Regions from separate parts of the Sporosarcina sp. Y352 genome, predicted to be linked through region 2. Evidence: riboswitches for the same ligand, from Rfam matches in the RefSeq annotation. Region 2 holds a riboswitch; each other region holds the start of a gene.
The links. Region 2 has a riboswitch for S-adenosylmethionine ahead of AC1TO6_RS12695 (bifunctional homocysteine S-methyltransferase/methylenetetrahydrofolate reductase). Riboswitches for the same ligand answer to the same signal wherever they lie in the genome.

Region 1 (2,325 bases), on a different contig from region 2:
TGGTTGTCTTTCCCATAGTTTTTCTCCATGTGCATCAGCCTGTTCTTCAACCGTTAAGGCTGGCTTTTTCATTTCTATATCGAGCTGTGGATAACGCGTTTTGATGTCATCGATGAGGGTATACGTTTCTTGAAAATGAAGCCCTGTATCCAAAAACACCACTTTAGCAGTTGGTTTTGTTTTCGAAATCAAATCAAGCATTACAATTCCTTCTACACCAAAGCTACATGCATAGACAAGATCAGCATCATATTCGTCATAAGCCCATCTCAAAACATTTAAAGCACCCTTTGACTCGTCGTCAATGTTAAACGTTTCAGTAGGCTTAAACCATGTGTCATACGTCAGTTTCACCATAGAAACTTCTCCCCCCATAAAATTAATGATGTAACTTCTCTTTTTAAGACGAAGTTAACCATTCAATGGTTAAAGCCATCTATTGTTCATATGTTCGGAATTTTACATCCAATTAGAATTCCCGCTCTACTTATGATTGAAATTAACAATATCTTTATTAATCCTATCTGTCAAGTCGGTTTAAAGGTATTCTATTCCTACAATATCAAGAAGTTACATATCTATTGGTTTTTTCAGATATATTTATTTTCGTTTAAATAATTTACGATGACTTTAACTGATTCTTCAACGCTTAGCTTATTTGTATCAATAGTGATTTCTGGGTCAACAGGTACGTCATAAGGAGCATCGATTCCTGTGAAATTTTTCAACTCTCCCAATCTGGCTTTCTTGTAGAGTCCTTTTGTATCGCGTTCTTCACATGTTTCTAAACTAGCCTTCACGTAAACTTCGATAAATTCATTTGGTTCGACGAGGTCACGCACTGTATCCCGATCTTCCTTGTATGGAGAAATGAACGCTGTTAACGTGAACAATCCTGCATCAATCATTAGTTTTGAGACTTCACCGATTCTACGAATATTTTCCGTGCGGTCATCTGGACTAAACCCTAAATTCTTATTTAAACCATGCCGAACATTATCCCCATCCAACCGATAGGTATGAATACCTTTTTTATGTAACGCTGTTTCTAACGCTACTGAAATCGTCGACTTTCCTGACCCTGAAAGTCCTGTAAACCATAGAATTGCACTTTTATGCCCCTTAGCTTCTTGGCGATTCTCTTTTGTTACCTCTGATTCGTGCCAAACGATATTTGTAGATTCTGTCATTATTTTCTCCCCCATTTTCTCTATTTAATTTACAAAAAAAGACAACTTTTAAGCCGATACAAATAATCGATTAAAAGATGCCTTTAGTTGTCTAATTAGCATGTATTCTATTGTGTGGAAAATAAAAAACCACTTCTTAATAGTGCAAGAAGAGGTTAATTAATCGAACAAAAAATTCTCTTCTTATCTTCTAAACTTTCGTTTAATGGAATTGGCACAGTACTAAACAGTCTGTTGCCGAGGTTTCATTGGGCCAGTCCCTCAACCTCTCTGGATAAGATATGAACTATTAAGTTGAGACCAATATTACATTATGAAAAAGACATTGTCAATGACTTATCAGATAATAAATTAAAGTCTATTGGTTTAATTGGTTTTAAATATCCTTCTTGTGTAGATAACAAAAAAACTATCTATTTTTCATTTAAAGTTCTCAAAGAATACACGTATGACATCAGCTCCACCTATAAAGGTACCTAATGTACCTCCTAGGTTTGTGAGGACGACAACCAATAAGACTCGTGTTACCCTATTTGCCCAAAAACCTTTAATCGAAAATACATCTTCAGATAATCTTTCGAAATCGCCAACGCTTGGTCTACGGAAAAATGCCTGAACAATTCCGGATACCCACCCCGCTGCAATCAATGGATGTAGGGTTGTTATAGGAGCCGAAACAAAGGCAGCCAAAATGGCTAGTGGATGTCCCAGTGCCGCAGCCGCACCAATTGCCGAAAGACTACCCGTCCACAATATCCAACTTAGCGCTTGGTCAAAACCCGCTGAAGGATTTGAAATAAAAGTATATGCAATTATAGAAAGAAGGAGCACTGGAATTGCCCACCCAATAATTTTAGGTAGTTTTGATTTGACGGGCGTTTGCGATAATGCTTGTAAATCATGCTCATTATGAATTTCCTTGGTAATCCCTGGAATATGTGCTGCTCCTAAAACAGCCACTACTTTTTTCCCCGGTGCATCTTTAATTTTCTGTGCTAAATACTGATCACGTTCATCAATTAAAGGCTCCTTTAGTTTCGGAAAAGTTTCTGTGAAATCGTTTAATACAGCATTTAAAGTGTCTTTTGATTTCATTTTTTCTAGGTCTTCTTCAGAAATGCTTTCTTTGCTGAAT
Region 2 (2,325 bases):
TGCCAAGGAAATCAGTTTGCTTGGTTATTGTATGGGTGGGACGATGACTTCTATTTTTACGGCACTACATCCTACACTGCCAATTCGTAATTTAATCTTCATGACGAGCCCATTTGATTTTTCGGATGCAGGTTTATATACGAGCTGGTTAGACAAACGTCATTTTAACTTGAATAAACTAGTTGACACACTTGGTTTGATTCCTCATGATATGATTGATTTTGGCAACAAGCTGTTAAATCCGATAGCCAATTTTTATGGTCCTTATATCAGTCTGGCGGATCGCGCGGATAATGAGGAATTCGTTAACAATTGGAAGTTGATGCAGAAATGGCTGAATGACGGAATTCCGTTTCCAGGTGAAGCCTATAGGCAATGGATTGGTGAGTTTTATCAAGAGAATAAATTAATTAATGATGAACTCTATATTAGAGGACAGAAAGTGGAGTTAAGCAAGATTACGGCAAATGTATTAAATATTGCCGGAAAGCATGATGTCATCGCTTCTCCTAACCAAGTAGAACCACTAAACGCTAAAATCTCAAGTAGAGATAAGACTTTCCATCTGACGGATACTGGTCATGTCTCAGTGGTTGCTGGTAGAAGAGCCATTAACAATACGTTTCCGTTGATTGAAGAATGGTTAACAAAACACTCTATACAATAATATAATACGAGTAAAAGCTGCTAACATGATTATATTATTGTGTTAGCAGCTTTTATTTTTTCGAAATCTGAAAAATAAAAATAATAAGGAAAAGAATATTCGCATTTTACGAAAAAGTCCTTGACTGATACGAGTTATAACGATAGGATAATCATAGTTAGTAAAACTGAATATTAAATTCTTATCGAGAGAAGTCGAGGGACTGGCCCAATGACGCTTCAGCAACCAGCCATAATATGGTCAGGTGCTAATTCCAGCAGGAGAGAAATGTCCTGAGAGATGAAGAAGAACGAATTTTAAATCGTTAAGTCTTCTTTTCATGGAAGGCTTTTTTTGTATTAAAGGGGGATTGGGTGGAATGGGCTTACTGGAAGAACTGCAGACAAAGATATTAATTGCGGATGGGGCTATGGGGACGCTGCTCTATTCATATGGGATTGAGTACTGTAACGAAGAACTGAATCTACAGAAACCGGAGATTGTGGAGAAAATTCACTTAGATTATATTACGGCTGGGTCAGATATTATTCAGACCAACACATATGGAGCCAATCTTCTTAAGCTGGAGCGTTATGGTTTAGAAAATCAAGTAAAAGAAATTAATGAAGCAGCAATTCAAATTGCAAAAAGAGCTGCTGCACCAGGCGGACAGTTTGTACTTGGTACGATAGGCGGTATCCGTGGGATTCGTAAAAGTGATGCGACGGTTGAAGAAATAATAAAAATGATTGATCAGCAAGCCAATCACTTATTGGCAGGGGATCCGGACGGTTTACTCCTAGAAACCTATTATGATTTTGAAGAACTTGTTGCTACTGTAAAGCATTTACGCAAACTAACAAATACGCCAATTATTGCCCAAGTATCAATGCATGATCCAGGCATTTTGCAAAATGGAATGCAACTTAACGAAGCGTTTCATCAGCTTGAAGCACTGGGTGCGGACATAGTAGGAGTCAATTGCCGATTGGGGCCACATCATACGATTCAAGCTTTCGAACAAGTAACACTTCCTGAAAAAGCATTTCTTTCCGCTTCTCCAAACGCAAGTTTAATGGATGTTGAGGATGGACGGATTGTCTACGAATCAGAAGCTGATTATTTCGGGAGAGCTGCATTGCGACTCCGGGAAGAGGGCGTGCGCTTAATTGGTGGATGCTGTGGAACGACGACAAAGCACATTGAGGCTGCGAAAAAATACATTGGAAATCTAGCGCCCATCTCGGAAAAAATAGTGACTCCAAGAAAGCCGATTGTAATTCGAGAGGCAGAACCGCAAAAAACAAAGCCACTTCATGTCAAGGTAATGACAGAACGAACAATTATTGTGGAGTTGGATACGCCACGTCATTTAGATATAACTGGATTCATTGAAGGTGCTAAGGCGTTAAACGAAGCAGGCATAGACTCTCTCACTATGGCTGATAATTCATTAGCCTCTCCGCGCATTAGCAATTTGGCGATGGGTTCGATGTTAAAACTTGAGCATAAGATTAATCCTCTTGTACATATCACATGTCGGGACCGCAATCTAATCGGTCTCCAATCACACTTAATGGGGTTAGATGCACTTGGGTTGCATGAAGTCCTAGCAATAACCGGTGATCCTACGAAAGTGGGCGATTTCCCAGGGGCTTCAAGTGTATACGATGTGTCTA
Region 3 (2,325 bases), on a different contig from region 2:
TCCCAGAAGCAAATGCTAATCCGCGTTTACCGCCTTCCAATGAGGCTATTGTCTTTTCTAATGCATCTCTCGTTGGATTACCAGAACGGCTGTAATCATAGGGACCAAATTCGTCAAAGCTTTCTTGATGAAATGTTGAAGATAAGTAAATAGGTACATTCACTGCACCCGTTTTCTGTTCGGAATCACCACGAGTCGATGCGTGTATAAGTGTCGTTTGTAATCGTTCATTATTGAGACTCATTGTTGAAGCACCTCGCTTTTTAATGTTGAAAACACTTGCTTTAAATCGGCAACCAAATCTTCTACCTCTTCCACTCCAACTGAGAAACGTAAAAGACTATCGTCAACGCCCCGTCGTATCCGTTCTTCACGTGGTATGTCCGCATGTGTCTGTGTTGCTGGGTAAGTAATAAAACTCTCTACGCCTCCGAGACTTTCGGCAAATGTAATTAGTTTTAAATTTGCTAAGAAAGGTCCAACCCATTCACTATTTTGTAAGCGGAAAGATAGCATACCGCCTTTCCCGGGATAGAGAACGTCCGCAACATGTGGTTCGCTCTTCAAGTAATTTACGATTATCTTTGCATTTGCATCATGTTGCTTCATTCGTAAGTGCAGTGTTTTTAGTCCTCTAATGATTAACCATGAATCAGAAGGTGACAGAACTGCGCCGATAGCATTATGACTGGTTGCCAATACTTCACAGAGCTCCGCTCCTTTTGAGACTACAAGGCCGGAAAGGACATCGTTATGTCCTCCGATGTATTTCGTTGCACTGTGTATAACAATGTCTGCGCCTAGCTCAATCGGTCTTTGGAAATAAGGCGTTAAAAATGTGTTGTCGACAATCAGTAATAAATTATGCTTTCGCGCGAGTTTCGCGTATTGACGTATATCAAACTCCTGCATAAGTGGATTTGTTGGTGTTTCGATAAATAGAGCTTTTGTCTTCGCAGTTATCAATTTCTCAGTTTCATGGACATCAGTAAAATCCGTATATGTTGTTCCGATTGAATAGACATCGGAATACTGCTTTAGTAGACGATAGGTACCCCCGTAAATATCTTCTGGAACAATCAATTCATCCCCGGGACGGAAAAGTGATAAAACAAGCTGAATCGCAGCCATCCCTGAACTACATGCAAAACCAGCGTCACCGCTCTCTAAATCTGCAATGCCTTCTTCCAAAATGGAACGGGTCGGATTTTTCGTCCGCGTGTAGTCATAGCCAGTTGACTGGCCTAAGCCTTCGTGTTTATAGGCAGTCGATAAATAGATTGGTGGGTTCACTGAACCAGTTTTCGGATCACTGTTATTACCTAGTTGTACTAGTATTGTTTCCAAACTTCGTCTTGTCATTGGATTCACTCTCTTCTTTTAAAATCAAAAAGAGGACCCTCTATAAGGAGAGGGTCCTCGAAATGTCGAAGTCAATCTCCTTATCTTCTAGGTAAATAGATACCTATTGGAATTAGCACCGTACCTATACAGGTTGGTTGCTGAGACGTCTTAGGGCCAATCCCTCTGTCTCTCGTGATAAGAATAAAATATGAAGTTGTTTGAATATACAATTTAGATAACTCTACCATGGCTTGAATAATAAAACAAGAACCAGATTCCTAATGTTTTTCCCGAAGCAGCTGCATTCGTTGATTGAACAAACTAGGATAAGATAGAAATCCGAGTAAGACACTGGTTACTGATGCGGTCGTTAATAAGAGGAAAATGATCAGCAATTGAAACTGAACAGCTTGAATTGGGTCGGCTCCCGCAATGATTTGACCACTCATCATACCAGGCAGTTGAACCAATCCCATCGTTTTCTGACTCTCGATTGTCGGAATCATACTGGCTTTGATTGAATTGATCAGTTGTCTATGAATGGCTTGTTTTGGCGTTCCCCCAAGTGACAGGATAAGTTCCGTTTCGTCGCGATGCGTTTCAACCTCTGCCGTAAATCGGTTAAGGAAAAGGATTGACAATACCATCGAATTACCGATAATCATGCCGCTGATTGAAATGATATATTGCGCAGTTGCGGGTACAATCTGGAAGCCTAGTAAAATACTTTGGGTCAGCACTTCAACGAAAATCAAGGTGACTGCAATTTTCCATGTAATTCCCTTGATGGCTGTCCCTTTTTTTCTGGCATTTTGTGTCGCAGCTACAATCATCAAAGTAACCATTAACACGATATACAAAATATTTTCTGAGTCGAAGACAAATTTAAGAATGTATCCGACTGCGAGAAGCTGTATAATCGACCGGATTGTTGCAATGATCGTGTCCTTTTCTAATCCTAAACGGAGCGTCTTTGATAAT

Region 1: another riboswitch for S-adenosylmethionine. It lies ahead of cysC (adenylyl-sulfate kinase); the one in region 2 lies ahead of AC1TO6_RS12695 (bifunctional homocysteine S-methyltransferase/methylenetetrahydrofolate reductase).
Region 3: another riboswitch for S-adenosylmethionine. It lies ahead of AC1TO6_RS18750 (methionine biosynthesis PLP-dependent protein); the one in region 2 lies ahead of AC1TO6_RS12695 (bifunctional homocysteine S-methyltransferase/methylenetetrahydrofolate reductase).

What each region holds. Positions count from the first base shown of each region.
Region 1 is NZ_JBXCJE010000003.1:52,932-55,256, forward strand. It holds gene AC1TO6_RS05775 (phosphoadenylyl-sulfate reductase) at 1-357, opposite strand, end outside; gene cysC (adenylyl-sulfate kinase) at 591-1,190, opposite strand; SAM riboswitch class I at 1,371-1,471, opposite strand; gene AC1TO6_RS05785 (TraB/GumN family protein) at 1,611-2,325, opposite strand, start outside.
Region 2 is NZ_JBXCJE010000006.1:198,340-200,664, reverse strand. It holds gene phaC (class III poly(R)-hydroxyalkanoic acid synthase subunit PhaC) at 1-667, shown strand, start outside; SAM riboswitch class I at 846-953, shown strand; gene AC1TO6_RS12695 (bifunctional homocysteine S-methyltransferase/methylenetetrahydrofolate reductase) at 1,026-2,325, shown strand, end outside.
Region 3 is NZ_JBXCJE010000016.1:27,951-30,275, reverse strand. It holds gene metC (cystathionine beta-lyase) at 1-244, opposite strand, end outside; gene AC1TO6_RS18750 (methionine biosynthesis PLP-dependent protein) at 241-1,362, opposite strand; SAM riboswitch class I at 1,440-1,546, opposite strand; gene AC1TO6_RS18745 (ABC transporter permease) at 1,623-2,325, opposite strand, start outside.